Regions from separate parts of the Paenibacillus aurantiacus genome, predicted to be linked through region 1. Evidence: riboswitches for the same ligand, from Rfam matches in the RefSeq annotation. Region 1 holds a riboswitch; each other region holds the start of a gene.
What was found. Region 1 has a riboswitch for ZMP and ZTP ahead of ACFFSY_RS30860 (bifunctional 5,10-methylenetetrahydrofolate dehydrogenase/5,10-methenyltetrahydrofolate cyclohydrolase). Riboswitches for the same ligand answer to the same signal wherever they lie in the genome.

Region 1 (10,342 bases):
AGCACGGTGCCTTCGTTCGTCATCTTGCTGTTCCTCGGCCAGTGGATGTTCGATGTCAGGCTGCACGTGACGCCCGCGCTGCCGCTCGTGGCGCTGCTGTGCCTGACGAGCATCGTCGGCGTCGGCATCATCCTCGGCTTCTGGTCGCCGAGTCATCAGCTGACGAACATTCTATGCCAGGCGCTCATGATGCTGATTACGTTCCTGTCGCCGGTCATGGTGACGGCCGATCAACTGCCGACGGTCGTGCAGTGGATCTCGTACGCGCTGCCGACGACGTATGCTGCGGACGCCATGCGGCAGGTGCTGCTGCATGGCTGGACGACAGGCGTCATGCTCGATTGCCTCGTCATGCTTGCGTTCAGCGTGCTGTCGTTGTTCATTGTCAGCAGACTTGTCAGCTGGCGGGTGAATCGCTAACGCGGAATCGAGCGGAGCCGACAGGCCAAGGATGAAGATCTGCGGATCAATTGGCAGACGCCAAAAAGCAAGCCCTGAACGCTTCGCGCGTTCAGGGCTTGCTTAAGCTTGGAGCTGCTGCTGGCGATTAATACTTGAAGCGGATGTCGATCTTCTCCGCGGCCTGGTTCCAATCGACTTGCGCGCCGAGCTGCTCGCTGATGAAGCGAAGCGGCAGGTACGACGTTCCGCTGACGCTGAAGGGCGGCGTCTGGAGCGTGACCGTCTCGCCGTTCAGCTGCGTGACGCCTGTTCGGTAGTTGATCGTAATCTGCAGCGGCTTGTCCGAGTCGGAACCTGTCAGCGTGACAAGTTTGGCCGCGTCATTCCACGCAAGCTTGGCGCCGAGCTTCTCGAAGACAGAGCGCAGCGGGACGAAGGCCTGGCTGGCGCGGGTGACGACGCCGTTGGTCAGCGCGACCGATTCTCCGTTCAGGATGACGGCGATCGGCTTCTGCACGGGAACGGGCAGCTCGTGGCTGAACTCGTAATCGCCATAGCCAAGCTCCGCGTTCTTGTTGAATCCCCAGCCCCAGAGCGAACCGTCCTTCAAGCGGAAGATGAGATGCCGGCTTGCTTCCACCTCTTCCACGCCCGTCGCGAGCAGGTTGAACTTGGCGTTCGGCGCGAGTTTGAAACCTTCCAGCGAAAATTCGTACAGTTTTCCATCATCGGTTAACGCGACGAGACTGTGATCGACCACATAGGCTTCCCTTGCGTGCGGGACGGTACTAAACATTATCGGCGGCTGCTCGTAATAGGCGGCGGCGTCGGAATAGCCGATTACCGCCTTGCCCCAGAACCACAGCCGTCCGTCCTGGTCGATGGCGGCGTTACCGTTGATCTTCGCGATATTCGACAGCCCCTGAACTTGCTTAGCCTTCGCGTCGACGCGCCCTAGTTCGGCCACCTCTTCCGGCAGCTTCCATACGGTTCCGTCTCGCTTAAGTCCGGCGTTCCGCTCGATGTCCAGCATTTCGCTCCAGCCCGGAACCGGCGAGAAGCGTGCAAGCTCCGGCGTGCTCCTGACGACCGAGCCGTCCTTCTTCAGGAACAAGAGCGCGCTTTGCCTGCGGCTATCGGGAGTCACTTCCTCGTATGCGGCGATTCTCGCCACATTCGCGATGCCTTCGAGCTTCCTCGTCTTCGACGGCACGAGCTCGTTCCGGCTCACGGGAACGGCGAAGACCGTGCCGCTGGTATCGACGAGCAGCGCCTCGTCGCCCCAATAACGCAGTACCGCGTTCAGGCCGACGGCGCCCGGAATCTGTTCGATCGATACTTGGCCTGTGACGTTGTCCCGCTGCCAATGCCAGACGGTGTCGTCCTGTTTCACAACCAACTGTTCGGGGTAAGCGGCCTTCACGTCCGTGAGACCGTGAATTTGGGTCGGCACGGCTAGCTTGCCGCTCCACGCCCAGTATGAGCCGTCCTTCTTGATCAGCGATGTCGGCGAGAAGTCTACAATGCTCCCCTGAATCGTGGCCGCGGACGCCGGGAATGCAAGCTGCAGCGATAGCGTCGTGGCGGCGATCAAGGCGGCGAATGCTTTCCTCACGATTAGATTCCTCCTCATCCATGCTCTATTAATCGATGTAACCTAACCAACCCTAAGACGCTTCAAGCAGCGGAAAGGTTCCAATTGCTAGATTTGCCGTGCGGCGATCAAAGACGAAACCGCGCGATGTGAGCCGTCAGCCCTTCCTGAATGAGAATCTCTTTCTGCTTCTCACCGATCAGATCGAAATGCGGATATCGGTCGCGACGATGGATATAGGCGGGATTTAGCCCGTTCTGCCTGCACCAGTCGGATAACCGCTCCAGATCCGCGCAGCCTGCCTTGGTGACCGTTCGCATACCAGGGAAACGGTCGTCCGTCCAGTAATGCGTCAAGAACGCGATCTCGCCGCGCAGGACGGCCGCCTTCCATGCATCCAGCTCTTCTCTTGTGATGCCTAGCGCCATGTCGGGCCCACCTCTCTCATCATACTTTACCATGCCGTGCCGCGAATTCCGAAATGGTCCATGATCGCCAAACCAGACTTGATCAGGCTGCGCGCTTCATCCTATAATAATTGTAATCGAACGTTATGCGTAACTGGCGGAACATGGGGAACCATGGGGGAGCGCATAAGCGGTAACAGCCGTACGCCTGGGCGAAGGTAAGGGAAGCAGCATTCCCTTGCCTTTTTTTATTGTTATCACACGATTATAGGGGATGAACGAGATGGCGGACAACGCGTTAATACTGAATGGCACGATGGTGGCGGACCGGATAAAAGAGGAACTTACCTCGCGGGTGGAAGCGTTGAAGGCGAAGGGGATCGTACCGTGTCTGGCGACGATCCTCGTCGGGGACGATCCATCCTCGGCGACTTACGTGCGCATGAAAGGGAACGCGTGCGAACGGCTCGGCATCGAATCGCGACGTATTCATCTGGGAGCCGGCACGACGACGGAGGAACTGATCGCGGTCATCGAACAATTGAACGGCGATGAAGACGTGCACGGCATCCTGCTCCAGCATCCGGTGCCTCATCATATCGACGAACGGGCAGCGTTCGAAGCGATCGCCATCGGCAAGGACGTGGACGGGGTGACGATGCTCGGCTTCGCGCAGAATGCGTTCGGCCAAGCGGACTATCCATCCTGTACGCCTGCGGCGATCATGGCCATTCTTGACCATTACGATCTGCCGATCGAAGGCAAGCACGCCGTCGTCGTCGGACGCAGCCCGATTCTCGGGAAGCCGGTGTCGCTCATGCTGCTGAACCGCAACGCGACGGTGACCGTCTGCCATTCCAAGACCGAAGGATTGGCTGAGCTCGTCCGCCAGGGCGATATCGTCGTGGCTGCCGTCGGCAAGCCGGCTTTCATCCAGGGCGATTGGATCAAAGAAGGGGCCGTCGTGCTGGATGCCGGCTACAACAAAGGCAATATCGGCGACGTCGACTACGAGGCGTGTCTGGCGAAAGCGAGCGCGGTCACGCCTGTCCCGGCTGGCGTAGGGCCTGTTACGATTGCGACGCTGCTCAAGCATACGGTGGATGCCGCGGAAAGAAGGGTGTTTCAACCGTAGTAATTCGGGGTATCCGCGAATATACTGTGCTGAAGTCGTCTATTCGTGGTAAAGGAGCTGAGCTGGATTGGAGATTGGTCAGTTCGAACAAGAAGTGTATACCGTTGAATTCGCGGACCGGCACTATAACGTCGTCTACTATCGGGAGATCGAAGCGATCGGCACGGAGGACGCCCGTCGGCAAATCCTGCTGCATCACCCCGACGCCAACATACGCGCGGTCACCCGGAAAGAATAGCTTACCGCAAGGAAGAACCGCCCGTGAGCGCACGCTCATGGGCGGTTTTTTTGATTGCATGGTGCTATGCAGCCGCGACATTGGGAAGGAAAATATTCCCTTACACCGAATGATAAACGATAGAGAGGGCTTGCCAAGCTGCACCGATCATGGGATCGCCGATTTCCACATCGGTGATGCGCCGCTGGGCGTCAAACAATTCATTTTGCCTGGAATGGCGCGAGCGTAGGCGGAGGCGCGTATTCCGACTGACTATACCAACATTTCAATTTCGAACGGGTCCGGGCAAGCTGGACGCCGTACAGGAGGTTCTATGTCTGATTCGACAACGACGCTGACAACCTATATCTATTTCGTACGCCATGGTCAAACGCAATTCTCCCGCGAGCTGGAGCGAGCTGGATCAGGAGCGGGACTGACGGAACAGGGAGCGCGGGATGCGCTGCGGGTAGCGGAGCTGCTGGCTGGCGAAGGCATCGACCTCATCGTATCGAGTCCCCAGCATCGGGCGCGGGACACGGTCGCGCCGCTGGCGGAGCGGCTCGGGCAGGAAATTGCGCTGTACGACGCGTTGAAGGAACGGGCGATCGGCAGCCTGCGCGAGGACATTCCGGACGAGGAGCTCAGGCGCGCCATTGCGCGTTCCTTCGAGGATTTGGACGCGGCGCTCCCCGAAGGAGAGACGACGCGGCAAGCGCGCGAGCGGGCGGTGCCGGTCGTGAAGCAGCTGCTGGCAGAGCATGCGGGCAGACGAATCGCACTCGGCACGCATGGCAACATCATGACCATTCTGCTCCATTATTTCGATGCGCGATACGGCTATGCGTTCTGGGCGGGGACAAGCAAGCCTGACATTTACCGCGCGCGGTTCGAGGGCGATCGGCTGGCCGAAGTGGAGAGATTGTGGAAGGAAGCGGGCGAATCACAGCCGCCATCCGTCACGTCCGAGCGCGACCGCCGATGATGGACACGTCCGAGCGCATCAAGGCGTTGTTAAGTCGCCGCGTACTGGAGAACATCACGCTGCTCAAAATGCTCGAAGCTTACGGCGCCGCCATGAACTGTCGGCTGTTGGAGCATGACGAACAGTGGAGCATGCTGCTGCGTTTGCCAACGTCGGACTGTCCTTACGATGCGAAGACATACCCGGATGCTTCGCATATCGTCTTTCTTGCAGGGACGGATGCGGATCTGCTGGATCAACTTGTCGGGGAGTTGTCTTTGAATCAGCCGCTCGTCTTTAAAGTCCAGCGGGCGGAGTATGAAGCGCTTCTTCGGAACCGCCTGACGCTGGAGCGGAAGCGTGCTTTCCATACCTACTCGATCGGCAAGGGAGATCTGGTTAAGCTGCCGTCCCGAGACGTTGCAGAGGAACGTCGGCTGAATGCTGCGCTGCTGCCGCTATGGATGGCCAACGGATATGCGCGAGAAGAACTGGAAGTGATGTTCGTCGGAGGCGCTCGCTCATACACGCTGTACGAGCAGGGAAGTCCGGTGAGCACGTGCCTCGCATTCCCCAACTACGGGAAGGTATGGGAGATTGGCGCAGTTCACACCTTAGCTTCGCATAGAGGAAGAGGACTCGCAGCCCAGGTCGTGGGCGCGGCCGCGGCAAGCTTGATTGAGCGGGGGCTGGTCCCTCGCTATCATGTCGAGGCGGGCAATGCAGCTTCCATTGCGCTGGCGGAGAAGCTCGGATTCACGCATGAAGTGGAGCTCGTTCATCTGCATTACGCCGGTAACGGAGAGGGGACCCCGACGGATAGCAGGGGAGCGAGTACTTGCTAGGGTACAGCCGCCGCTTTTGAACAGTGCCATTGCAACCATTCAATATACCATGGCTCTGGCCGGGTTTGATCTTTCATGGAAGATGTCGCGCACCGGCACAATAGACACCATTTGGTGTCCATTCTGCCTGTAGGACACCGTCAGGTGTCGCGTCACGAGCGTTACGCCGACTGTTGGCGCAAGCACTATTCGTTACGTACTGGCTCAAAATTCGTCGGGGCGGCCAACGATCAAATTCGGCATCCTATACAAAAGCGGCGAGCCAAGGAAGGTGCTCTTCCTAGCTCGCCGCTTTTGAAGTTAACAATCGCTGTATTAATGAGGTTACCCTGCCGGCGAGAGCTTCTTCAGGAACGCTTCGCCCACGTCGGCGTTCGTAACGTTAATCCGCTTGAGGCGCAAGGTGCTCGGCTGGCTGCCGGGGTAGTTGATGCCTGGTTTGACGAGCAGCGTCATCGTAAAGCCGGCTTCTCGAGCGATCGCTTCGCTCGAAGCGCTGTAATCGCCGAACGGATAACAGAGCACGAAGACCGGGCGATGCGTATAGCGTTCGATCAGATTCTTCGATTGCTTGAAATCGTCCAGCACCTTCTTCTCGTAGGCCGCGCTCGTCTCCGGTCGCTTCCCGACGTAAGCCGGCGCCGTAACAAGACCGCGTTCGATCTTCGAGCCGCGAACCTTGCCCTTGCGGTGCAGGTCGTAGGTATGGCTCTGAATATCGACCAGTCCGCTTGCCGACATCTCGGCGATCTGCGCCCAAGTCAGCTTGGGGGCGCCTTCGGAGGTGATGTCCGCCGCATCGCGCCGCATCATGGAGGCGATGACGAAAATAGTCGCCTTGGCCTTGTACTGCCGCAGCAGCGGGTAGGCCAGCGTGTAATTGCTTTCGTAGCCGTCGTCGAAGGTGAGGTAGACGGGCTTCTTCGGGAAGAGACGCTCCCCTTTCAAATATTGCTGCGCCTCCTCGGCGGACAATGTCACATACCCGCCTCCCGCCAGCGCGGCGAGCTGCTTCTCCAGTACTTTCGGATGTACGATGGTAGAGGCCTCCAGATTCGTCTGGAAATGATGGTACATCAAGATCGGAAGTCCATCCGTCTCCGTCCGGTAGCGAACGCCGTCGCTCGCGATGCTCAGCCGTTGCGTGCGCGGATTCCATTCTACGGTGAAGTTCGCGAAACCGCTTAGCTTGCGGGCGGGGAAATACAGCACGCCTTTACGCTTCACAAGCTCTGCCTGCTTCACGTTCAGCTGCGATGCCTCCGACTTCTTGACATGAAGCGCCACGCCGCCAGCGGTCGTCTTCGGCTCGAGTCCGAAGCGGGCCGCGGCATCGTCAAGCGGAAGAAATATGCTTCCGGACCGTGCGATCGGCTGGTGGCGCATTTCGGCCTGCCAACCATTAAAATACGTTTGGATGGCCATCGCTTTGCGGCCGTAAGGGAAGAGCAGCAGCAGCAAAATGGCGAGCATCAGACAAATTTTAGATTTCATACAGCACCTGAGGTCGAATGGATTTTGGACATAAATGTAGGCCGACTATGCTTGTTTCTTGCGTCTTCTTCGCCAGGTAAGGCTCGCGGCGATCAAGAGGACGACGAGACCGAGAACGCCAAGGAGAAGGACAACGCCGTAATCCTGGATGAACAACCAGCGCATATCGCCGTCCAGATCGACGATACGCTGCGGCTCGCTGCCTGGACCAAGCATCCTAAGGTCATCGCCGGCTGCCGCCAGCTCTTTGGCGCTGCACAGACCTGTGTAAGCGTCGCCGTTGCGCTCTTGGTAGGCGTAGACGAGGTAGCGCGTGCCAACCTTGAAGTCGATGCCGCAGGAGGATTCGGATCCATTGTCGAAGACGATCTGTTCGGACTGATCCACGCCCTTCCATAATGCCGTCACCTTGAATTGGTTCGCTTCCCGGTATTCGATTGGACCGAGGATGCCGGCCGGGCGTTGTTGTTCTTTCACGCGCAGCACTTCTCCCGCGAATACCAGCTTGGCACCGGCCAGCGCCTCATCAGGCTGTACGTCCGCGCAGCTGCAAGCGTACGAGACCGAAGGGGAAGGGATCGCAATGCCGGCCGCCGCATAGAGCGCGAGGAAGAAGAGTGCGATGGACTTTCTCAACTTGCGTGTCCCCTCATCATATAGTATTTGCCAATCCCGATTTGTAAATTAGCACCATTTTAGACGAGACGTTACAGTCTAAAGTTGCATGGTTGTTTCGATAAACGAAAAAAAAGCAACCGGCATGCACCGGTTGCATCAGTAGTCTGGCATTGTTTGGCTTCAAAGTCGGCTGTTCGCCGATGGTCGGCTAGCCTTAGAATTTCACGCGATCGGCCAAATATTCCTTCAGCTCCTTGATCGGCATCCGCGTCTGCTCCATCGTGTCGCGGTCGCGTACGGTGACGCAGCCGTCCGTCTCGGATTCGAAGTCGTACGTAATGCAGAACGGCGTGCCGATCTCGTCGTGCCGGCGGTACCGCTTGCCGATGGAACCCGCGTCATCGTAGTCGACCATGAAGTCGGCGGCCAGATCGGCGAAGATACGCTGCGCGCCTTCGGCCAGCTTCTTGGAGAGCGGGAACACCGCCGCCTTGATCGGCGCAAGCGCCGGATGGAAGCGAAGCACGACGCGGCTATCGTCGCCCTCGAGCTGCTGCTCCTCATAGGCATCGATAAGGAACGCCAGCGTGACGCGGTCCGCGCCCAGCGAAGGCTCGATGCAGTATGGCACGTAGCGCTCGTTCGATTCCTGGTCGATGTAATGGAAGTCCTCGCCGGAGTGGGCCATATGCTGCTTCAGGTCGTAATCGGTCCGGTCGGCGATGCCCCACAGTTCGCCCCAACCGAATGGGAAGCGGTATTCAATGTCCGTCGTGGCGTTGCTGTAGTGGGACAGCTCGTCATCGGAGTGATCGCGCAGCCGGATGCTCGCTTCGTGCATGCCGAGCGACAGCAGCCAGTCGCGGCAGAAGTTGCGCCAGTATTCGAACCACTGCAGGTCCTCGCCGGGCTTGCAGAAGAACTCCAGCTCCATCTGCTCGAATTCACGCGTGCGGAACGTAAAATTGCCCGGTGTAATTTCATTGCGGAAGCTCTTGCCGATCTGGCCGATGCCGAATGGCATCTTCTTGCGCATCGTCCGCTGCACGTTCTTGAAGTTGACGAATATCCCCTGCGCCGTCTCGGGTCGGAGGTAAACCGTGTTCGCGCTCGATTCCGTTACGCCCTGGAACGTCTTGAACATGAGGTTAAACTGCCGAATGTCCGTGTAATCGCGGCTGCCGCAGTCCGGACAGGCAATCGCGTGCTCGTCGATCAGCGCCTTCATCTGGTCGAAGGTCATGCCGTCGACGATGATTTCGATGTCCTTCTCGCCAAGGGCGTTCTCGATCAGCTTATCCGCGCGATGGCGGGCTTTGCACGATTTGCAGTCGATCATCGGATCGTTGAAGTTGCCGACATGGCCGGAGGCGACCCACGCCTGCGGGTTCATCAGAATCGCGGCATCCAACCCGACATTATACGGCGATTGCTGGATGAACTTCTTCCACCACGCGCGTTTGATGTTGTTCTTCAGCTCGACGCCGAGCGGGCCATAGTCCCACGTGTTTGCGAGTCCGCCGTAAATTTCCGATCCTGGGAACACGAAGCCGCGGTGTTTGGCCAGCGCGACGATTTGCTCCATCGTTTTGTTGCTGCTCATAGCTCTGCACGCTCCTCAAGTGTAAGTTACAGCCGTCATATCAAAAAAAGCTCCCGCCTCCAGGTCATCGCGGGGGAGCGATGCCTAGGGACGAGAGCGTATATGCACCCGCGGTTCCACCCTAGTTGACGTTTGCGTACGAAGACGAGAACGCCCACTTTTGTTAACTTCCGCTCCGGACTGCCTTTTCCCCGACAAGATGCCGGGCTTGCACGATCCCCGGCTCGCTGCCTTCTGCGCGGCTTGGCGCCGCATCAGGTACTATTGGTCCATCAACGCGGATATGGCTGATTGGTGAACATCTTACCTCGGACGCGGGCAAAAAGCAATATGGCGTTATTCGGCTTCGATCGGCTCCACGAACAGATGCTTGAACTTCTCGTAATCCGCCGTCTTGCATTCCATCGTAAGCCGGGTGCCGTTCGGCTCATAGTTGGTCTCCCTCACGTGCGCGTTGGCGTTGAAGTAGGCAACCAGACGGCCCTCGTGGAACGGAATGATAACCTCGCACTCCACGTAGTCTTGGAATACCTTCTCCTTCACGAGCTCGACCAGCTCTTCCAGCCCGGCTTTCTCTTTCACGGACATATAGACGTAATCGCCGCTTACCTTCGGGTACGTCTCGCCGGTCAGATCGGTCTTGTTGTACGCATAAATCATCGGGATGTGATCCGCGCCCAATTCCTTGAGCGTCGAGTTCGTCACCTCGATCATCCGCTCGTGCTCCTCGTTGGCATAATCGACGACCTGGACGAGCAGATCGGCTTCGGCGACCTCCTCCAGCGTGGAGCGGAACGCCTTCACGAGATGATGCGGCAGCTGGCTGACGAAGCCGACCGTATCCGTGAGAAGGAACGACTTATTATCCGGCAGTTCAATGCCGCGCACCGACGTCTCCAGCGTGGCGAACAGCATGTCTTTGGCGAGCACTTGTTTGTTCGATTCCGGCATGTAGCGGTCCAAAATCGCATTCATCGTGCTCGATTTGCCGGCGTTCGTGTAACCGACGAGACAGACGACGGGCACGCCGGTCTTCTGTCGCTGCTTGCGCTGCACCTGACGG
Region 2 (10,342 bases), on a different contig from region 1:
TATCAAAATAATACAAACAAATCCGCGATCATCCCGACGATATCACTCGGCAATGAAAGCGGATACGAATTCAACGCGTACATTCGCGAACTCAGCAGACGTTGTGCTCGCCCGCCGGAGGATAGGCTGTACCCCATCCTGTTATTTCACGTCCTGAACGTTGGCGTGAATTGTGAAGGGAGACAATGAAAACATAGAAGTGTACGCTTTTCAAACTCCATCGCCCGAATATCAAACCAACGGTATTATTCGGGCGTCAATGACGATCGAGCAATGTCCATTCTCAGGCTTGCAAGGCGACAATCAACTGTCAAGTGCCCCGCATTCGGCTGTAACCAAATTGTAATCTTGTCCTCGCCAAGAAACAACAAAAAATGCAAATAGAAGCTGTTATACTGAAGCTACGCTTAGGGAGCTAGGCGATAACGGGAGGGATTATCCATGAGCGAGTTCGAACAAGAAGAAGTCGTCGCATCCGAAGTTGAAGCAGCGGAAGAGGAAAGTGCAGCTGCCGAAGAGGAAGTCGCGGTAGAAGAAGCGGCCGAAGAGGCATCGGACGAATCGGAAGCCGAAGAAGCGGCGGAAGAGGAAGCTGCGGACGAAAGCTTGGAAGCGGATTCAGAAGCGTCGGCTGAGGAGGAAGTTGCGGCATCGGAAGAATCGGAAGATTCGGAGGAGGCGGCTGACGAGGCTGCCGATGAGGAAGAAGCGGCCGACTAACCTTCGTTCGGCTCTGTCTTCTCCCAAACTGAACATGAACAATCGAAGAGAGACGTTCCGCCATATGCGGGGGTCTCTCTTTTTGGCTTGCGCGCATGTAGTCGGTCAAACGGACGTACGTCTCCAGACGGGGAGGAGTTGGTCCCCCGGACGGTTCATCCGTTTCCTAATCTTGGTTACCATGTAAGGGATAATCGAGATCAGGCAATGGAGGAGATAAGATGCGATTGTGGGAGATCGCGCTGCTGGCGTCCAATCTGGCGCTGGCCGTGCTGCTGATCATTGGCGGACATTCGAAAGTCATGCGGAACCTCGCTTTGACTGCAGTTGGGCTTGGATCGGGGACTTTGCTCGTTCATTTGGCGTTGGAAGGGTATCGGTTCCAGTTGTTTGCCGGCTATTTGGCAGTCGGTCTGCTGCTGGCCGCTTGGGGGGCAAGCCGCAAGCAGGGGACGAAAGGAAGGCGCGTGCTCGTGAAGCTTGTCGCCAGCTGTTCACTTCTGTTATTGCTGCTCTCCGGCGCCGCTGCGCAGCTTATTCCTGTCTTCAAGCTGCCTGAGCTGCCTGGCCCGTACGCGGTGGGCACCCGGATCATCCATGCGGTAGACGAGAGTCGGGAGGATCTGTTGGCAAGTAAAAAAGGGACGAAGCGAGAGCTCGTGATTCAAGTGTGGTATCCGGCGGAGAAAGCAGCAGGCGGCAAACCTATACCGCTCATTCCGGGCGGACGACAGCAGCTTCAAGCGTTCGCGGATCGATTGAACCTGTCAGAGGTGACGCTGGATTACCTCCGATATGTCGCAAGTCGCTCTTCGGAAGCGGCTGCGGTATCCCGCGAAGAACCAAATTATCCGCTGCTGATTCTGAATCACGGCTACGGCACGACAAGGCTGCTTCACGTCGAGCAGGCAGAGGCGCTGGCCAGCCGCGGATACATCGTGGCGGCGATCGATCACACGTATGGCAATATGGCGACGTTGTTCCCGGACGGCCGCGTGGCGGAGTACCGGATCGATAGCGAGCAATTCGACGCGTCGGCCGAGTATCGCAACCAGATCGGACGGCAGTGGGCAAGCGACATCTTATTCACGATCGATTACATGGAGCGGTTGAACGCGGGCAAGGGGGAGAACCGCAATTTCGCGGGCGTCATCGATACGAAGCGAGTGGGCGTATTCGGACATTCGTTCGGCGGGGCGACTTCATATCTGGCGAGCGGCGACGACCGCATCAAAGCGGCAATCGACATGGACGGCACTTTGGTGGATTTCGAAGGGCGCGAAGCGGTGGATAAGCCGTTTATGTGGTTAAGCACATCTTCGACCTATGCCATGTACGAGAAGGTATTGCGGTTCAATGATGAGTCGGGCGGAAAATTAGACGGGTTCGGCGGGACGCCGGAACAATACGAGGCGATGCTCAAGCTGGCAAAAGCTGAGCTGGCGCACATTCATCAACTGATGGAGCGGAAAGGCGAAATGCTGATCATTGAGGGCGCGGAGCACTACAACTTCACGGATGCGCCGCGTCTGTCGCCTCTTCTGCCGAAGACTGGCATGACGGGCAGCTTGAAGGCCGCCCGTTCAGCCCAGTTGATCGATGACGTGGTGGCAGATTTCTTCGACCGCCAATTGAAGGGCAAGCAATCCGGCTCGGATCTATTCCGGACGTATCCGGAATTGCAAGATGTGAAGAAGAAGTTCCTGTCCGAATCCACAAAATAAGATTATCGGATCTCTACCGCGCCGCCGGGAGACTTTCGGGAATCAGGGTAATGAATTCGCGGAGGGCGCTGCTAACGAACGAATCTTTGCGCGTAATGAAATGGGTCGTCATCCGGCCATAAAATTCAGGCAGCGGATAGGCGCGAAGCATGCCCTCGTCGATCTGCCTGCGGATCACGGCAAGCGGCAAGAGCGAGATGCCAAGTCCAGCCGTTACACCGCCCAGAATGGCGTCCAACGTGCCGAATTCCATCATGACCGAATGAGCGAGCCCCTTGGATTTGACCCATGCCTGCAGGATGTCGCGGTAGGAGCAGCCAGCCGTGAAGACGAGAATCGGTCTGGCGAGCGCGGCTTCCAAATCAGGAATGGCAGGGGAGGTTACGACGACGAGCTCTTCTTCGAAAGTCGGCATGGCCTGTAAATCCGGATGGTCCGTGGCGCTGCCGATGAACGCCCCGTCCAGTTCGTACCGGAGCACCTGATCGATGAGGAATTGCGTGTGCCCGGTCGCGATCGATAAGGATACGTTCGGATAACGGCTATAGTAGTCCGTTAGCAAGCCGGGCAGTCTTACCGCGGCGGCCGTCTGCGTCGAACCGATCCGCAGCGCGCCGCCTGGCGCGTCGGAAGCGGACAGCGCAAGCGCCGCTTCATCGAGAAGGCCGATAACCTTGTCGGCATATTGAAGCAGCAGCCGGCCGCTGCCGGATAGGTCCATGCCCCGGTTGTGCCGGGTAAATAGTGTCGTGCCGAGCTCGGTCTCCAACTGCCGGATGCGCGCGGTTATATTGGATTGGACATAACCGAGCGTCCGGGCGGCTTTCGTGACGGAGCCTTCGCGAGCTACCGCTTGGAAGATGCGCAAATCGCCGCTCTCCACGGGCGTTCCCTCCTTGAATCTGGTATCACCAGAAATGATGGCGGATATCGTTATCCTTCATTATACAGAAATGCAAGCCTCCGATACAATAAGACCACGACAAACAATTCGGAGGTTATGCACATGACGCGGATGAAGTATACGCTGCTTATATTGATCACAACGTTCTTGATGGGCATCGCGTTCCCGATTGGGAAGCTCGGTCTTGCCTATGCGCCGCCATTCCTGTTAATGGGCATTCGTTATACGCTGGCAGGCGGTTTGCTCGCCATTGGTATGGCCGGGAGAGCTCCTGTGCCCAAAGGTGGCGAATGGCTGAGGGTAGCAACAATTGGGCTCGTGCAGACAGGGGCCGTCATGGGCTGCGCCTATTACAGCATGCATTGGATCAGCTCGGCAGAATCCTCGATCTTGACGTTCACCAATCCGCTCTTCGTGATCATCCTGGGAACGCTGCTGCTCGGCGCGCGATATCGGCCGCGCCAATGGGTGGGCGTCCTGATCGGCTTCGGAGGCGTGGCGATCGCGTTCGGCGTTCAGCTCGGCTTCGGTCCGGGGACGGTCGCAGGTCTTGGCGGCGCGCTGATGTTCGCCTGCTCGACGCTGCTTATCAAACGGTGGGGCGGACGCTTTAACGTCTATGTGCTGGTGGCGTACCAGATGCTGCTCGGGGGTATTGGGCTGCTCATCATGAGTCTAGTCGCCGAAAAACCGACGTTCACGGTATCCGGTCGCTCGTTCGTGATCATGACCTGTCTCGTAATCTTCTGTTCGATCATTCAACTCATCCTATGGTTCAGGCTGCTGCAAGCAGGCGATCCGGCGAAGACGAGCGCATTCCTCTTCCTCGTGCCGATCTTCGGCGTGCTGGGAAGCTGGCTGCTGCTCGGCGAACCGCTCGCCTGGAACGCGGCCATCGGCGGCTTATGCACCGGAGTTGGCATCTTTCTCGTGAACTGGGAAGGAGCCCGGCCGACCGTGGAAAAATCGGTTGCCGTTTCCTGATTATGGGTGTAAACTGAAGAAAATCAAAGGCGCATGCGACTGGCGTAAACATGGAGAACCATGAGGAAGCATGCCGCTTGAAGCCGTACGCCTGGGCGAAGTATTTGATCTTGCGGTCAAATGCTTTTTTTATTGTCTAAGAAGGCGAGGGATACGTAATGAAAATGGCAATTGTATTGTTCGACGGGATGACGACGCTTGATTTCTCGGGGTTTTTCGATGCGATGACGCAGCTCAACCGGATTCCCGGCACGGGCGGCGTATCCTGGCGGTTCTGTGCGATGACCGAGTCGATCGTGGACGACCGGGGGCTTGCGATGAGGGCGAACTCCGTATCGGAGAACTTGTCTGATTACGACCTCGTATTCGTGCCGGGCGGCATGGCGACCAGGCAGCTGCGGCATGACGAAGCGTTCCTTGCTTGGCTGCGCACGGCAAGCGGCGTCCCCTGGAAGGTGTCCGTCTGCACGGGAGGGCTGCTCATGGGCGCGGCGGGCTGGCTGAGCGGCAAGCGGGCGACGACGAATAAGTCGGCGTACGATCTGCTTGCCCCTTACTGCGGGGAAGTGGCGTACGAGCGATATGTGCGGGATGGCCAAGTCTTCACGGGAGGCGGCGTGTCGGCTTCCATCGATCTGGGGCTGTTCGTCGTAGAGTCGCTGTATGGGGCAGCGGCTGCGAAGGAGGCTGGCCGTATGATGGACTACCCGTACTATCCGTACAAAGATGAGGGAGAGGCGGGCAGTCACGCGCTGCGGACGCAATTGTAGGATTACGCTTTCCAAAGGTCGAAAGTAGAATAATGGGAGGTGCGAGAATATGGCCAGCGAAACAACCGAATTCCGGCAATTCTTGACGGAAGCCAAACGCAATGCCTATGCATCCGGTACAGGCATTGCGGTGCGGACAACGGAAGACGGAACGAAAGAAATCGCCTATGAGCGCGAGGCATATCGTTACAAGGATTGCTATACAGGCGAGCTTGACTTCATCGGCGAGGAGAAAGTATGGCATCAAGGGCGGCCTGTCTGGGGGATGAATTATTACGGCTTCACCCATGAGCCGATCGAAGGTTTTCCCGGCTTTCTGCTCGATTGCTTGAAGCAGGTGCCGGTCGAGGCGCCATACCGCGGGCCTGCTACCGTAAGCTCGGATCGATTCGTATATTCATGCAGCTGGGATGGCGATGAGCAATGGTTTCGCGGCGAGGAGTCGATCCGGTACGAAGGGCGGGTTATTTTCTCGCTGGCGTTCCACGGCGGACGCATTCGGTTCGAATAGGAACTCCGGCGGGGGCAAGTGTACTCGCGGGTGCGCGACGCATAAGAGGGGGCAGCTCAATTGACAAGCGAGTCGCAAGTTACTTTTAAGGCAGGCAAAACCTATAATCGATATTTTCTGTTCATGACGTCCCTCGTTGCGCTTATACCCGTGACGACCTCCATGAGCATTGCACTCGATGGTTGGACGTGGTGGATGGTTGGCTTGCAGCTCCTTTTGATCGCAGGGTTGGGAGCATTGCTGGCGTTAGCGGTGAAGGAACAGCGGAAGCTTGCCGATGTGCGGGTCGATCGGATGGAATTGCGAATGGATGGCGCGTTGATCCGGCCCTCGGACGTGAAGCAGGTCCGGTTAAACGGCAAGTCGGCAGAGATCCACTTGAACATCGGCAATCCGGTGGAGCGCGTGTACCGGTATAAGGGCGACGAGTCGGAGCTGGAACGGGTACGTTCGGCGCTGGAGGCGTTCGGACGGGAGCAAGGCATTACGGTCGTGAAATAAGGAGCGATAGGATGAGTAAGATTCGAGATGGAATTCTCGGGCTGTGCGTGGGCGACGCGCTCGGCGTGCCGGCCGAGTTCCGGTCCCGCCACGAGATGGATGCTTCGCCGATTACGGACATGATCGGCTACCAGTCGCATAATCAGCCGCCGGGGACGTGGTCGGACGACAGCTCGCTGACGTTCGCACTCATGGAGAGCGTGGCCGATTGTGGCGAAGTCGATCTATACGACATCGCGGACAAATTCACCGGCTGGTTGTACAAATCACGCTGGACGCCGCACGGCCGCGTGTTCGACGTCGGCATCGCGACCGCTCGTGCCATCGAAAGGCTGAACGACGACATCATACGGCCCGATCTGGCGGGCGGTCGCAGCGAGAACAGCAACGGCAACGGCTCGCTCATGCGAATCCTTCCGCTTGCCTATTGGCTGAGAAGCGCGCCGCTCGAGGAGCGGATGACGGTCATCCGGCAAGTATCGTCCATCACGCACGGACATGCGGTATCCGTGATCGCGTGCGCGATTTACGTAGAGATCGCAATGGGCCTACTGGACGGATTATCGCTGCCAAGCAGTATCGCAAGCGCGTCAGATACCATCAGGGCGGCATTCGGCAGCGAGACCGAGCTTCGGCGATTCGATCGCATTCTGATTGGCGGCATTACGGACATCCCTCGGGATGAAATCCATTCCGGCGGGTATGTCGTGCATACGTTGGAAGCCAGCCTTTGGTGTCTGCTCCGCTCGTCTTCCTACGAGGAGGCGGTGCTCGCCGCGATCAATCTCGGCGAAGACACGGATACGACGGGCGCGGTTGCGGGCGGCTTGGCCGGTATTCTGTATGGCGCTTCGGCGATCCCGGAGCATTGGGTGAATGGGCTCGCGCGGCTAGGCGACATCGAAGCGCTGTGCGAACGATTCGGATCGGCGTGCGAGACTAACCCCAATCGCGCGTAGCGGAATGAAGCAGGAGGTGCGGGCGATATGGAATTGTACTTTCGGGACAATTTTTTCAACTCCGGGACGACCGATATTCTGAGCGGGGATCAAGAGAAGATCGGCGAGGTCGATTTGCTGAGCTCGTTCGGATCGTCGCTGGAAGTGTTCGACGGGGCGGGCGGCGCACTCTACAGCGGAGAGTTCCCGTTCTTCTCGGGCAAATGGACCATTACGGGCGCGGATGGAACGGCGTGCGGGCGTTTGCGGGACCGCATAGCGTTCTTCTCGAAGAAGTTCGAATACGAGGCGTATGGCAGAGGTGTTTACGAAATTCGCGCCGAGGCATTCTCGAGCGAATATGAAATTCGAGATGAGCAGGGACAGCTGGCTGCGACGTTCGAGAAAGTAAGCGGCTGGTTCTCTTCATCCGCCTACCGGCTGAGCTGCGCACCAACTTCCGTGGACGCCTACGAGTGGGTGGCCGTCATCCTCGGGATGAATGAAATTCAGAAACGGCAGCGTAGTTGACCCGCAAGTCCTGGTCAATTTGAGTCTCTGCCATTGCACGACAATAAAGCCTGGGTGCCCGCGCAAGTTCGCTTGCGTCGTCCTCCAGGCTTTATATATTTGGCGAGCACAGCCGCCGCGTATGAGAGGGTCTAAGCTTGCATGCTTAACTGCTTCTCTAGCTCCTCGGTATCGAGCAGCACTGCCGACTTATCGGGGTAATTCTTCTCAATATGGTGCTCGCCCCAGGCGCACAGCGCGTCCAGGATCGGCTTGAGCGACCATCCATATGGAGTCAAGGAATACTCGACCTTGGGTGGAACCTGATTGTAGATTTCGCGGGTGACGACGCCGTCATCTTCCAGCTCGCGAAGCTGTTGGGTCAGCATCTTCTGGGTAATGCCGGGCATGAGCCGCTTCAACTCGCCCGTGCGCCGGGTCCCTTTGGTCAGATAACAGAGAATGACGACTTTCCATTTGCCGCCGATGACTTCCAGCGAGGCTTCGACCGGAATGTTGTATTTGATCATGACCGCACCTCCTAATGCCTGCGGCGTTCCTTGCCGGATTGCGCCGCGAATACCGCTCCATGTACTTTTGCTATTTTTGCACCCGAAGCCGAATTCGTCAAGCGGCCCGCGGCTGGCAGTCAAAGGAATGAATCATCTCCATAGTTATTATTACGATATTGGCAGGTAATATCCACTCCTTGCTACAGGTCATTCTCTAGGCGTCGAATGCCGGAGGGGCTGCTGATTAAGCAGGGGTGCGCATCATGCTATACATGATCTTGCGATGTTCTCGGCGGTGCCGCGCCTATGACGTCCTCCATTTGGAAGGCGACCCGAAAGCGCAAGCTGTCGGCCACCGAAAGGAGGGACCTTCCTGTTAGCTGCTCGCATTTGTCGAGTCTGTAAATGACGGTATTGCGATGAACGAACAGCTGCTTCGCCGTATCCGCGATATGGCAGTGGTTATCGTAATAAGCCCGGAGCGTGCGGAGGAGTTCGGCTCGTTCCTTAACCTCCAACTGGTTCAGGCGGCGAAATGTATCGCCGACGAATTCCGCCATGTCGGCCTGCGGCAGCATGCGGAGCAGATCGTTCAGTTCTTTCACGCGGTAGAACTGGACGAATCGACGTGCTTGGCCGCGTCGGCCGGCGTGAAGCGCTTCGACGGATTCTTGGTATGCCCGCGGTAATTTAAGCACCGTGTCAGCCGCGTTGCCAACGCCGAATGAGATGGATGCGCCGCTGCACGCGAACACCTCTTCCGTGATTCGTTTCAACCGCTCGCTTAATGCATATTCTTCTTCCAGCGGGTCCTGCAGCGCGTCCTTCCGCAACGGGATGAGCATGACCAGACCGTCATGCTTGTCGAACAAGATGAACGACAACCCCTGGGCTTTCGCTCCGCTCTTCACCCATCCATATAACCGATCCTTATCGACATTGGCCAGCTTGCCGCCTCGCGCCGTATCGTCCGTTCGCATCAGGTCCTGCGCAATACTGACGCACAAATAGACGGTATCCCGTCTAACTCCGTATTTGCTGCCCCGGTGCAGCAGCTCTTGTTCGGAGGTGATCTGGCCATCCACGACGTCGGAGAAGAAATCAGATTTATATCGGCGCGAGCGTTCCTTGACCGCCTGGCGCTTCATGAGCTCGAAGCGGATGACGTTCACCGCCTGCTCTGCCGTGAGCGAGGCGAGCGCGTCCGATTCGTCTTCCCGCCCTGCCAGCGTAAGCAGATAGCCTTGCGGCTGATCGGTGACGATCGGGTAACAAATCCACCGCGATGCCGGATACGAAAGGTCAATCGCGACCGGCTTCGCGGCAGGCGATGCCGCGGGGAGCCGATCTTGAAGACCGTCTGCCGCGAGCTTATACATCTCCTGATCGAAATGCCCCGAACGCGCGATGGCTTCCGCATTCGAAGAGACGAGCAGCACCGGCGTTCCGAGCAGTCCCGCCAGCGCGTCAATCATATCCTGCAGCCCTTTGCCCTCCAGAATGATATCCGAGAACTTGCGATGGCGCTCCAGCGCGCAGCGCATTTCCTCTGTTCGATGCTCCAAGATCCGGCTTAGCATCTGATGAAGCGCCTCGGCGAGCGAGCAGTCGAGCGACAGCTCCAGCAGCGGGAAGTCGAGCCGGTCGGCTTCCGCCTTCACGGCGGCCGGGATTTCGTCCAAATACCGCTTCGTCTTAATGGCGAGACCGGCGCACCCGAGCGAGGACATCTCCCGCACCAGCTTCACCAAAATATCCGGCTCGTCCTTAATGGCGTAGGCGGTCGTAAGCAGCAGCTCGTGCGGCTTGAGATAGTCGAAAATATCCGGGGAGTCCATCATGTTAACGGACAAGACGAGGCGCTGTAGAGCGCCGCCTCCCGCGACGATGCGGGTGTTCTTCAGCATAGGGGTTTCCAACAAATCGGCCAGTAACATGCGAGTCGTCCTCCTTGGCGTGACGTTGTATGTTAGGTTAAGGTTTGATTTGATTGCCGAGTTTGGTTATTTTGACTGAAATCGCTACCGATATTAGTCTACTATAGCCAATGACAGGACGTTATTCAATCCTTTATGATGAGAAACATCAAATACGTGTTATCTTATCTTACATTTGTGAGGCGATCGCAATGAGCCGGATTTTGATTCAAAACGGGGCTGTATTGACTATGAACGAGGAACGAACGGTGTATGATCCCGGGTACGTGTATATCGAGCGGGATCGTATCGTCGATGTAGGGGGCATGACGGGAGAACGCGTGGAACGGTG
Region 3 (10,342 bases), on a different contig from region 1:
GGCCGTTCAGCCCGACGTGCGCAAGCGGCAGCGTGCCGCCGCCAAGCAGCACGCACGTGAATCCCATCCGCTCGGACGCGTCGCGGATTTCCTCTGTGTAGAAGCCGCCAAAGTGCTCGGCGCCTACCGTATCGATGATTCGCTTCAGCAGCGTCGTTTTCCCCATCTGAGACTTGCCCGTTAGCAGTAACGTATGCATGATGCACGCCTCCCCGGTATCATAATCGGCATCCGGCCGTGAACTGGATGGTACCATTCTATGACAAACCGCGAATGCCTAACTCTATTATTTAACCGCTAAAGTATTTTGCGCAACACCCTGATTTTGGGAAACGGGCCGGACAACCCTTGTCACGCGGGTTTTTTGACGTACACGGGCCTCTCGTCCATCCTCTCGAAATTTCATAGAACCGCTAGGTTTAAGCGCGAGATTCCCGGACATACTGGGGATATAACGTTCCGGGACGCAAGCCAAGTGCACCGACGGGTGCCGCGAAGGAGCTTGTGTATATGATCCGCACTTATACCCGTTTTCCTTATAAAAAATCCTACGGTTACCTGTTCGTCATTCTCGCGATTTTGTTCATGAGCTGGGAGAGCCAGCGCGCCGATGCGGCCATTGCCGGCGGCGATATTCCCGAGGAATCCATTCGTCTGCGCATTCTCGCCAATTCCGACAGCGCGATCGATCAGGCGGTCAAACGCCATGTCCGCGACACGGTCGTTGAAGAGATGGGCCGCTGGGTGAACGCCCAGCATTCCATCGAGGAAGCGCGTCTGACGATTCATGCCCATATGTCCGATATCGAGCGCGTCGTGGCGGATGAGCTGCAAAGCCGCGGCTTCGACTACGGATTCAAGGCCGAGCTTGGCATCGTGCCGTTCCCGACTAAAATGTACGGCAGCAAAGTATATCCAGCCGGCGATTATGAAGCGCTCCGCATTACCCTTGGCAGCGGCGAAGGCCAGAACTGGTGGTGCGTGCTGTTCCCGCCGCTCTGTTTCGTGGACGCGGTCAGCGGCGAAGCAACGGCGGCTGCGGCAACGACGGTTGCAGCGGATGTACAAGAGGGCGGCGCGGCCGTCAAGGCGGGGAGCGAAGGCGCGAAGCCGGAAGCATCCGCGGCGAACGCGGACGCGCAGCAGGCGCCCGAGGTGAAGTTCTTCCTGTGGGAAGTGCTGGAGTCGATCTTCTCGTTCTTCAAAGGCTTGTTCGGTTAAGACGCTCTCTCGCATGATGATGAAGGCCCCGCCGGGCGAACGGCGGGGCCTTCATCTCTATCGTGCCTCCGGCGCTCGGTAGGCTTCCGGCTGGACAGGATATGGTATACTAGTAGGCAAACGATGAACGCGACAAAGGATTGAACGCATATGAACAGAACGATGGAATGGCGCGTCGACGCGCGCGCGCCGAGATCCGAGGAGCTGGCGGAGGCTGCCCGCCTGCTAAGGGAAGGGCAGACCGTCGCTTTCCCGACGGAGACGGTGTATGGCTTGGGGGCCGATGCGCGAAGCGACGAAGCGGTCGCCCGCATCTTCGAGGCGAAGGGACGGCCGTCGGACAACCCGCTGATCGTCCATATCGCGGACCGCGCGCAGCTTGGCGCGCTCGTGCTGCCTTGGGGCGAGCTGGCGGAGCGTCTCATGGACCGCTTCTGGCCCGGGCCGTTGACGCTTGTGCTGCCCGCCGCGCCGGGCGCGGTGTCGCCTCGCGTGACGGCCGGCTTGGATACGGTCGCGGTGCGGATGCCGTCTCACCCGGTGGCGCTGGCGCTGATCGCGGCGGCGGGCTGCCCGGTCGCGGCGCCGAGCGCGAACCGCTCCGGACGGCCGAGCCCGACGCTCGCCGCGCACGTAGCGGGCGATTTGGCCGGCCGCATCGCCGGCATCGTGGACGGCGGCGCGGCAGGCGTCGGCCTGGAGTCGACCGTCGTCGAGATCGACGGAGAGACGGTGCGCATTCTTCGCCCGGGCGGCGTCACGGCGGAGGAGCTTCGCGAGGTCGCTCCGCGCGTGGAGTACGATGCGGTCGCCGCGCCGGGCGCCGGGATGGAGGTATCGGTGAACGCAAGCGTTGGCATGAGTGCGGAAGCGGCAAGCGGGAGCCCGGCCATAGGTGGCGGCGAGAACTTGTCGACGGCCGTAAGCGATATCGCTTCGCCAGGGCCCGATTCCGCGCCGCGCCGCGGCTCCATGGCTGCGATCGAGCAGGCGCATGACCTTGCCGCTCGTCCGGGAGAGCCGCGCCGTACAAGCAGCGCCGCCGAACCAGCTTATGCTCAGGCAGCGCGCTCCGATCAGGCGGTTGGCCCGGCGCAGCCTCTGGGCCTATCCGCCGACGCCGCGTTGGCGCCGCGATCGCCCGGCATGAAATACGCGCACTACGCCCCTCGCGGCGCGATGGAGCTGGTGCAGGGCGAGGCGGATGCACGCCGCGCCTATATCCAGCGCGCAGCACATACCGCACGGTCGCGCGGCGATCGCACCGGCATCCTGACATTCGACGAGCACGCCGGCGGCTACGAAGCCGACGATGTCATTTCGCTTGGCAGCCTGTCGCGGCTGGATAATGCGGCGCAGGCGCTATATGCCGCCCTCCGGGAATTCGACGATCGGGGCACGCAGCGCATCTGGGCCGAAGCCGTCCCGGAGACGGGGATCGGCCACGCGCTCATGAACCGGCTCGTCAAGGCAGCAGGCCACCGGGTCGTCCACGCGTAGCGCCCTAGCCGAAATGATCATGTTTCGCCCCTTGTCCGCATATGATCTGAGGAGACTTGGACAGGGGGTATGACAATGATAGAGGCGAGCCTGCAGACCGGCCAACTGTTGACGCTTATCATCATGGCGGTGGCGCTCGGGATGGACGCATTTTCACTCGGAATCGGAATCGGGTTGAAAGGAATCCGACTGCTTGATATTGTAAAGTTAAGCGTCGTCATTGGGCTTTTTCATATCGTGATGCCGCTCCTGGGCATCTTCACGGGGCAATACGTCAGCACGCTGCTTGGTGACGTGGCCACGGTCGCGGCCGGCGGATTGCTGCTATTATTGGGCGGTCATATGATTTACAGCTCGCTTCGCGGGGATGACGTCCCGTCGTTCAACCATCGTTCGACATTTGGCCTGACGGTGTTCGCGCTGAGCGTCAGCATCGACTCGTTCTCGGTCGGCATTTCGCTTGGCATGTTCGCCGCCGACGTCGTGCTGACGGTGCTGCTGTTCGGCTTGGTCGGCGGGCTGATGTCGATTCTGGGGCTGCTGCTGGGACGCAAAGTGAGCAAGGGGCTGGGCGAGTACGGCGAGGCGCTGGGCGGAATTATTTTGTTTACCTTCGGCATCTTGTTTATACTGTAGGCAATGGCACGAACGAACGTATCGTGAAGGAAGAGCCGCTTGGGCGGCGCCGCTTCCGCATAACGAAGGAGGGGGACTTATGTTGAAACGGATTTTGTTTGTATGTACGGGCAACACATGCCGCTCCCCAATGGCGGAGGCGATGCTGCGCGAGCAGGCGCGCCTTCGCTCGCTGCCGATCGAGGTGCGTTCCGCGGGAGTATCGACGGTCGACGGCCTGCCGGTATCCGAACATGCGCGCGCGGTGCTGCGCAGCCGCAACATTCCCGATGACGGCAGTTCCACGGCGATCGGCGGGGACTCCGTGGAGTGGGCCGACTTGGTGCTCACGATGACGACCGGGCATAAGCGGCATCTGCTGCAGCGTTTCCCGAATGTGGTGGATAAGACGTTCACGCTGAAGGAATACACGCAGACCGACGATTCGGTCGTGGCGGATATCGCGGAGCTTGAGGCGCTGTATACCGAGTGGCACATGAAGCAGGCGCTCGGCGGGCAGCTGTCGCCGGAAGAGCGCAGCCGGCTGCTCGAGCTGGAGCGCCGCATCCCGGGCTTCGATATCGCCGACCCGTTCGGCGGCTCGCTCGAGATGTACCGGATTTGCGCGGACGAGATCGCGCAGTCGATGGACAAGCTGATCGCCAAATTGTACGGCGAGTCGCCGAAAGCGGATTGATTTTAAGCCCGCGATCAAGTATGATGAAAACAAATAACGGTTTCCGATGTGACTGGCGACGAAAGTGGATCAAACCACGGTGGAGCATCGGAATATACGGCCGGTCGCCTGGGCAAAGAGCATCGCGCGTTTTTTAGCGCGCCATGCTCTTTTTTCGTCTTTTGGGCGTTAATGGGGTATAATGGGACCAGTGTAATTCGACTATTTCCGCCATTATGCGGATCATGCGGGAGGTAACGTTCCTATGAAAATCGCTATTGGTGCCGATCACGCCGGCTACCGCTTGAAAGACGAAATCGTGCCGTTCCTGCAATCGCTTGGCCACGAGATCGAAGATTTGGGCTGCGATTGCAATCAATCCGTCGACTATCCGGACTATGCGGTACCGGTCGCGGAACGCGTGGCGCAAGGCAAAGCCGACCGCGGCATCTTGATTTGCGGCACGGGCATCGGCATGTCGATCGCGGCGAACAAGGTGCCGGACATTCGCTGTGCGCTCGTGCACGACATGTTCTCGGCGAAAGCAACCCGCGAGCACAACGACACGAACGTGCTGGCGCTTGGCGAACGCGTCGTGGGCCCGGGCCTTGCGCAAGAGATTGTGCGCATTTGGATCGAGACGCCGTTCTCCGGCGGCGAGCGTCACGTCGGACGGCTGAACAAAGTGAAACAGCTCGAAGCCGCGAACGTCATCCATCCGTAAGGAGGAACCAGCCATGAACGGACAAGAACGGCTGGCGGCGATCGAGCGGGACGTGCGGCAGGCGGTGCTGGAGCTGGCGGAAGCGGGCGGTCTGCGCCCCGGGCAGCTGCTCGTCGTCGGCACGAGCACGAGCGAAGTGATCGGGCAGCGGATCGGGACTTCCGGGACGCTTGCGACGGCCGAAGCGATCTTCCGCGGCGTCGAGGCGGCGCGGAAGAAGTACGGCTTCTACCCGGTCTATCAATGCTGCGAGCATCTGAACCGGGCGCTCGTACTCGAACGCGGGGCGGCAGAACGGTACGGGCTTGAGCTCGTCTCCGCGATTCCCGTGCCGAAGGCAGGCGGATCGATGGCGGCGTACGCGTACCGTACGCTGGACGACGCGGTGCTGGCGGAGACGGTGCAGGCGCATGCGGGCATCGACATCGGCGATACGTTCATCGGCATGCATCTGCGGCGCGTGGCCGTTCCGGCGCGCGGCTCGGTGAAGCGGATCGGCGAAGCTCACTTGACGATGGCCTACACGCGGCCGAAGCTGATCGGCGGCGAGCGGGCGGTGTATACGCGGGAGGCGGCCGGACTGGCCCCTGCCGCGAGCGACGAGGCAGTTGGCAAGACGCAATCGGATAATGGCATGTGCGACTGACATTTTGACTAGCTTCACGATATAGAGGAGGACACGTCCAATGGAAAATCTGCGCAAGCAAGACCCTGAAGTATTGAAAGCACTCGGCCTGGAGCTCCAGCGCCAGCGCGACAACATCGAGCTGATCGCATCCGAGAACATCGTCTCCGAGGCGGTGCTGGAAGCGGCGGGCACGGTATTGACGAACAAATACGCGGAAGGCTATCCGAGCAAACGCTACTACGGCGGCTGTGAGCACGTGGATATCGTCGAGGACATCGCCCGCGAACGCGCGAAAGAGATATTCGGCGCGGAGCACGCGAACGTACAGCCGCACTCCGGCGCGCAAGCGAACATGGCGGTGTATCTGGCAGCCCTCAAGCCTGGCGACACGGTATTGGGCATGAACCTGGCGCATGGCGGCCACTTGACGCATGGTTCCCCGGTCAACGCTTCCGGCTTGCTTTATAACTTCGTGGCATACGGCGTCGACGAGAACAGCTTCACGATCGATTATGAAGAAGTGCGCAAAGCAGCGTTCAAACACCGTCCTCGCCTGATCGTGGCTGGCGCTTCCGCGTACCCGCGCATCATCGATTTCGAGAAGCTCGGCCAAATTGCTAATGACGTAGGCGCGCTGTTCATGGTCGACATGGCGCACATCGCGGGTCTGGTCGCGGCGGGTCTGCACCCGAGCCCGGTTCCGCATGCGCATTTCGTGACGACCACGACGCATAAGACGCTTCGCGGACCGCGCGGCGGCATGATCCTGTGCCGTCAGCCATGGGCGGCGGCGATCGACAAAGCCGTGTTCCCGGGCTCCCAAGGCGGACCGCTCATGCACGTCATCGCGGCGAAAGCCGTGGCGTTCGGCGAAGCGCTGCAACCGTCGTTCAAGCAGTACGCGCAGAACGTCGTCGACAACGCGAAGGCGCTGTCCGAGGAGCTCGTCGCGCAAGGGCTGAACCTGGTGTCCGGCGGCACGGACAACCATCTGATGCTGATCGACCTGCGCAACCTGAACATTACGGGCAAGAAAGCCGAGCACGTGCTCGACTCTGTCCAAATCACGGTAAACAAGAACGCGATTCCGTTCGATCCGACGAGCCCGTTCGTTACGAGCGGCATCCGCATCGGTACGCCTGCGGCCACGTCGCGCGGCATGGACGTCAGCGCGATGAAGACGATCGCGCAAGTGATCGCGCTCGTGCTGAAGAACCCGGACGACGAAGCGACGCTCGAGAAGGCGCGCGGCATGGTGTCCGATCTGACGGCGCAATACCCGCTCTACCCAGGCATGACGTACTAATCGAATCGTTTGTTTACAGCCCCGATGCGTTCCTTGGCGAACGTGTCGGGGTTTTCTTTGTTGAATCATCAGCTTATCCGGAACGAATCGCTCATCGCCGCTATGTACGGTGCTAGCCGTTTCGCCTCGCTTTAACTTTACATAAAGTGGATGTGCTCCCAGATAGCCGCATGTTACAATGGCCCTATGACGACAAGAGGCAGGTGAACGCAATTCATGCCAACATTCTTTATTGTGATCCTAGTAATCGCGCTCGTAATTTCGTTCGTCTTTCGCTCGCAGAAAGGGGGCCCGCGTCCGCCGGCGGGTCGTGCGCGCTCCTCGTACGGTACGAGAGCGAAGCCATCGGCGCCGCGCGTCGGTCCGCCGCCGACGAACCTTGGGGTTCCGCAGGGACATCCCGCCTATCAGGCGGCGCTTCGGCTGGAGGCGGCTGTGCCGATAGGACTGGAGGCGCGCGTGAGGGACCGGGTGCAGAAGCGCGAGCCGGGTATGAACGAGCTGGAATGGCAGTGGCGCTGGTTCGAGCTGAAGCGGTATTTCCTCCTGTGCGGCGTGCTTCGCTCGGTCCCGATGTACAGCGAGAAGGTGGATGACGTCTGGCACGAGCTGCTCATGTTCACAAGAGAATACGATCAGTTCTGCGCCAGTTTCTGCGGATCGCTCATCCACCACGCCCCGCACGGCCCCGGAGGCCAGCCTGAGACAGGCGAGCGGGCCTGGTTCGATTGGGCTTATGGCGAGCTCTTCATCCCTTACGCCGCTAGCGAGCGGCTGTGGGGCACCTTCTACCGGACGCCGATGCCCGCCTCCCGCATGGATGAGTTCATCGAACTGCCGGAGGAGGAGCTGGCCGCGCGGCGGTTCAACCGGCGCGCGGGCGACACCTACGGCGATTTGCGAGACGTGATCGGCTATTTGATGCACAGAGGGCGCACGCTTTCGCATGAAGCGCGCCACGGTGCAAGCCATGGGATTCACGAGCGGCATCGCGATGGTCATCACGACCGACGCCACGACGGCTGGAGCGACACGACGATGATGACGACCGGCATCCTATCCGGCATGTTCTTCGCCTCGTCGCTTGCGCCGGACGACCAGTTCCAGCGGCAGATGGACGAAGCCCGTGAGCGCGAGGAGCAGAACGGCTCTTACGGCGGCGGTTATGCATGCGCCGGCAGCGGAGACGACCGCGACGGGAACGGATTCGGAGACGGAGACACGCGCGAGAGCGGCGGCTTCGGCGATGGAGGCGGAAGCGGCGACGACTCGGGCGGTGGTTATTCCGGAGGCGACAGCAGCGGTGGAGGTTCGTGGGGCAGCGACGGGGGCGGTAGCGACGGTGGCAGCAGTGGCGGCGGTTCGTCCTGCGGGGGTGGCTCCTCCTGCGGCTCGTCCTGTGGCGGAAGCAGTTAGAGCGAGCGACCGTTTACCTACCTGAACGTTCCGAATGGGATTTAATACGCGATCAACTAAAGTTCGCTCTCGACCGGGAGCGGACTTTTTCCTTTAATTACATGAAGCGCAGCCGCTGTTTCGAGCGTATTTGACAGGAGCAGCCCTGACACCAGAGGCATTTTCGGAAAAAATGGCGAACTTGTGCAATTCCTGCGCTTGTGGTGCTATAATATACAAGATTGAAAATGAAAACGCGTTACTGGGGGAAATTACCCGGCGCGGAAGCACCATCAGGAGGACGATATTTTGAGCAAATTAACCATTTGCGATCACCCGCTCATTCAGCATAAGCTGACCTACATTCGAGACAAGAATACCAACACCAAAGACTTCCGCGAGCTTGTGGACGAAGTCGCGACGATGATGGCTTATGAAATTACCCGTGACCTGCCGCTTGAGACGATTCCGGTCGAGACGCCGGTTACGACTGCGCAAGGGAAGGTTATCTCCGGGCGTATGCTCGGCCTGGTGCCGATTCTGCGCGCGGGTCTTGGCATGGTCGATGGCATGCTGCAGCTCATCCCTGGGGCGAAAGTGGGCCATATCGGGCTGTTCCGCGATCCGGAGACGTTGAAGCCGGTGGAGTACTATGTCAACCTGCCATCCGATTCGGCGGAGCGTCTGCTCATCGTGGTCGATCCGATGCTCGCGACCGGCGGTTCGGCGAACGCGGCGATCGAGACGCTCAAGAAGCGGGGCTGCCTGAATTTGAAGCTGATGTGCCTGATCGCGTCGCCGGAAGGCGTTAAGGCCGTGCAGGATGCGCATCCGGACGTGGATATTTATATCGCATCGTTGGACGAATGTCTGAATGACCACGGGTACATCGTGCCTGGATTGGGCGATGCCGGCGACCGTATGTACGGGACCAAATAATCCGTTTTATGGGAGTGACAGAGATTGGCTAAACTGAAAGTAATGACGATCTTCGGCACGCGTCCCGAGGCGGTCAAGATGGCGCCGCTGGTGCTTGAGCTTCAGAAGTACGAGGACGAGATTCAGTCGATCGTGTGCGTGACGGCTCAGCATCGCCAGATGCTCGACCAAGTGCTCGACTTTTTCGAGATCGTGCCGAATTACGATCTGAACGTGATGAAGGACCGCCAGACGCTAACCGAGACGACGGTGCGCGTGCTGGAGGGGCTCGACCCGGTGCTGCGCGAAGCGAAGCCGGATATCGTGCTCGTGCACGGCGATACGCAGACGACGTTCCTGGCGAGCTACGCCGCGTTCCTGCAGCAGATCCAGGTCGGCCACGTGGAAGCAGGCCTCCGGACGTGGAACAAGCTGTCCCCGTATCCAGAGGAGATGAACCGCCAGCTGGCCGGCGTGTTATCGGACGTACATTTCCCGCCGACGCAGTGGTCCGCGGACAACCTGCGCAAGGAGAACAAGCCGGAGTCGAGATTGTACGTCACGGGCAACACCGCGGCAGACGTCTTCCAATACACCGTCGACCCATCCTTCTCGCATCCGGTCCTTGATTGGGCAAAGGGCAAACGGATGATTCTGATGACGGCGCACCGTCGCGAGTCGCTCGGCGAACCTCACCGGAATATCTTCCGCGCGGTCAAGCGCATCGCCGACGAGTTCGAGGATGTGGCGATCGTCTACGCGGTGCATCCGAACCCCGCGGTGCGCGAGCCGGCGAACGAAGTGCTCGGCGATCACCCGCGTGTTCGCCTGATCGAGCCGCTGGACGTCTTCGAGTTCCATAACTTCTATCCGCATACGTACATGATCATGACCGATTCGGGCGGCATGCAGGAAGAAGCGCCGTCGTTTGGCGTGCCGACGCTCGTGCTGCGCGATACGACCGAGCGTCCGGAAGGGATCGAGGCCGGGACGCTGGAGCTCGTGGGCACGAACGAAGAAGTCGTCTATGAACGCGCCCGCGCGCTATTGACCGATGCCTCGCTGTACGAACGAATGAGCCAATCGGCCAATCCGTACGGCGACGGACAAGCCTCCGCGCGCATCGTGCAGGCGATTCTCCATCACTTCGGCCGCAGAGCCGAAAAACCGGATTCGTTCACAAAACGTTCATAGTTGGCGCGTTAAAGCGGTCAAGTGCTTGAAGTTCACAGCATACAGTGATGCTGTACGGTTTTGGAGAGGCGAAAACCCAGTGAAATCAAGGGTTTGAAGGGCTCAGTTCACGGAAAGTTTTATTTTATCTGAATTGACAAACCTTCTCAAGCTTCGATAAAATGT

Region 2: it holds a riboswitch for ZMP and ZTP, as region 1 does, so the genes downstream of both, ACFFSY_RS21295 (DJ-1/PfpI family protein) here and ACFFSY_RS30860 (bifunctional 5,10-methylenetetrahydrofolate dehydrogenase/5,10-methenyltetrahydrofolate cyclohydrolase) in region 1, are expected to answer to the same signal.
Region 3: it holds a riboswitch for ZMP and ZTP, as region 1 does, so the genes downstream of both, rpiB (ribose 5-phosphate isomerase B) here and ACFFSY_RS30860 (bifunctional 5,10-methylenetetrahydrofolate dehydrogenase/5,10-methenyltetrahydrofolate cyclohydrolase) in region 1, are expected to answer to the same signal.

The regions. Positions count from the first base shown of each region.
Region 1 is NZ_JBHMDO010000047.1:568,599-578,940, reverse strand. Features, by position in the region: gene ACFFSY_RS30875 (ABC transporter permease) at 1-420, shown strand, start outside; gene ACFFSY_RS30870 (stalk domain-containing protein) at 548-2,017, opposite strand; gene ACFFSY_RS30865 (hypothetical protein) at 2,125-2,424, opposite strand; ZMP/ZTP riboswitch at 2,544-2,624, shown strand; gene ACFFSY_RS30860 (bifunctional 5,10-methylenetetrahydrofolate dehydrogenase/5,10-methenyltetrahydrofolate cyclohydrolase) at 2,687-3,538, shown strand; gene ACFFSY_RS30855 (hypothetical protein) at 3,606-3,776, shown strand; gene ACFFSY_RS30850 (histidine phosphatase family protein) at 4,090-4,740, shown strand; gene ACFFSY_RS30845 (GNAT family N-acetyltransferase) at 4,737-5,564, shown strand; gene ACFFSY_RS30840 (polysaccharide deacetylase family protein) at 5,889-7,058, opposite strand; gene ACFFSY_RS30835 (hypothetical protein) at 7,104-7,694, opposite strand; gene ACFFSY_RS30830 (glycine--tRNA ligase) at 7,891-9,279, opposite strand; gene hflX (GTPase HflX) at 9,616-10,342, opposite strand, start outside.
Region 2 is NZ_JBHMDO010000033.1:545,912-556,253, reverse strand. Features, by position in the region: gene ACFFSY_RS21315 (hypothetical protein) at 442-720, shown strand; gene ACFFSY_RS21310 (alpha/beta hydrolase family protein) at 942-2,444, shown strand; gene ACFFSY_RS21305 (LysR family transcriptional regulator) at 2,458-3,327, opposite strand; gene ACFFSY_RS21300 (DMT family transporter) at 3,451-4,332, shown strand; ZMP/ZTP riboswitch at 4,358-4,436, shown strand; gene ACFFSY_RS21295 (DJ-1/PfpI family protein) at 4,491-5,102, shown strand; gene ACFFSY_RS21290 (DUF5680 domain-containing protein) at 5,152-5,613, shown strand; gene ACFFSY_RS21285 (hypothetical protein) at 5,674-6,114, shown strand; gene ACFFSY_RS21280 (ADP-ribosylglycohydrolase family protein) at 6,126-7,073, shown strand; gene ACFFSY_RS21275 (LURP-one-related family protein) at 7,101-7,583, shown strand; gene ACFFSY_RS21270 (winged helix-turn-helix transcriptional regulator) at 7,715-8,092, opposite strand; gene ACFFSY_RS21265 (PucR family transcriptional regulator) at 8,341-10,011, opposite strand; gene ACFFSY_RS21260 (amidohydrolase family protein) at 10,242-10,342, shown strand, end outside.
Region 3 is NZ_JBHMDO010000022.1:418,054-428,395, forward strand. Features, by position in the region: gene ACFFSY_RS13410 (nucleoside-triphosphatase) at 1-199, opposite strand, end outside; gene spoIIR (stage II sporulation protein R) at 511-1,221, shown strand; gene ACFFSY_RS13420 (L-threonylcarbamoyladenylate synthase) at 1,372-2,721, shown strand; gene ACFFSY_RS13425 (manganese efflux pump MntP) at 2,797-3,357, shown strand; gene ACFFSY_RS13430 (low molecular weight protein arginine phosphatase) at 3,440-4,033, shown strand; ZMP/ZTP riboswitch at 4,072-4,154, shown strand; gene rpiB (ribose 5-phosphate isomerase B) at 4,278-4,736, shown strand; gene ACFFSY_RS13440 (TIGR01440 family protein) at 4,750-5,382, shown strand; gene glyA (serine hydroxymethyltransferase) at 5,423-6,670, shown strand; gene ACFFSY_RS13450 (UCP032817 domain-containing protein) at 6,887-8,086, shown strand; gene upp (uracil phosphoribosyltransferase) at 8,375-9,004, shown strand; gene wecB (non-hydrolyzing UDP-N-acetylglucosamine 2-epimerase) at 9,029-10,177, shown strand.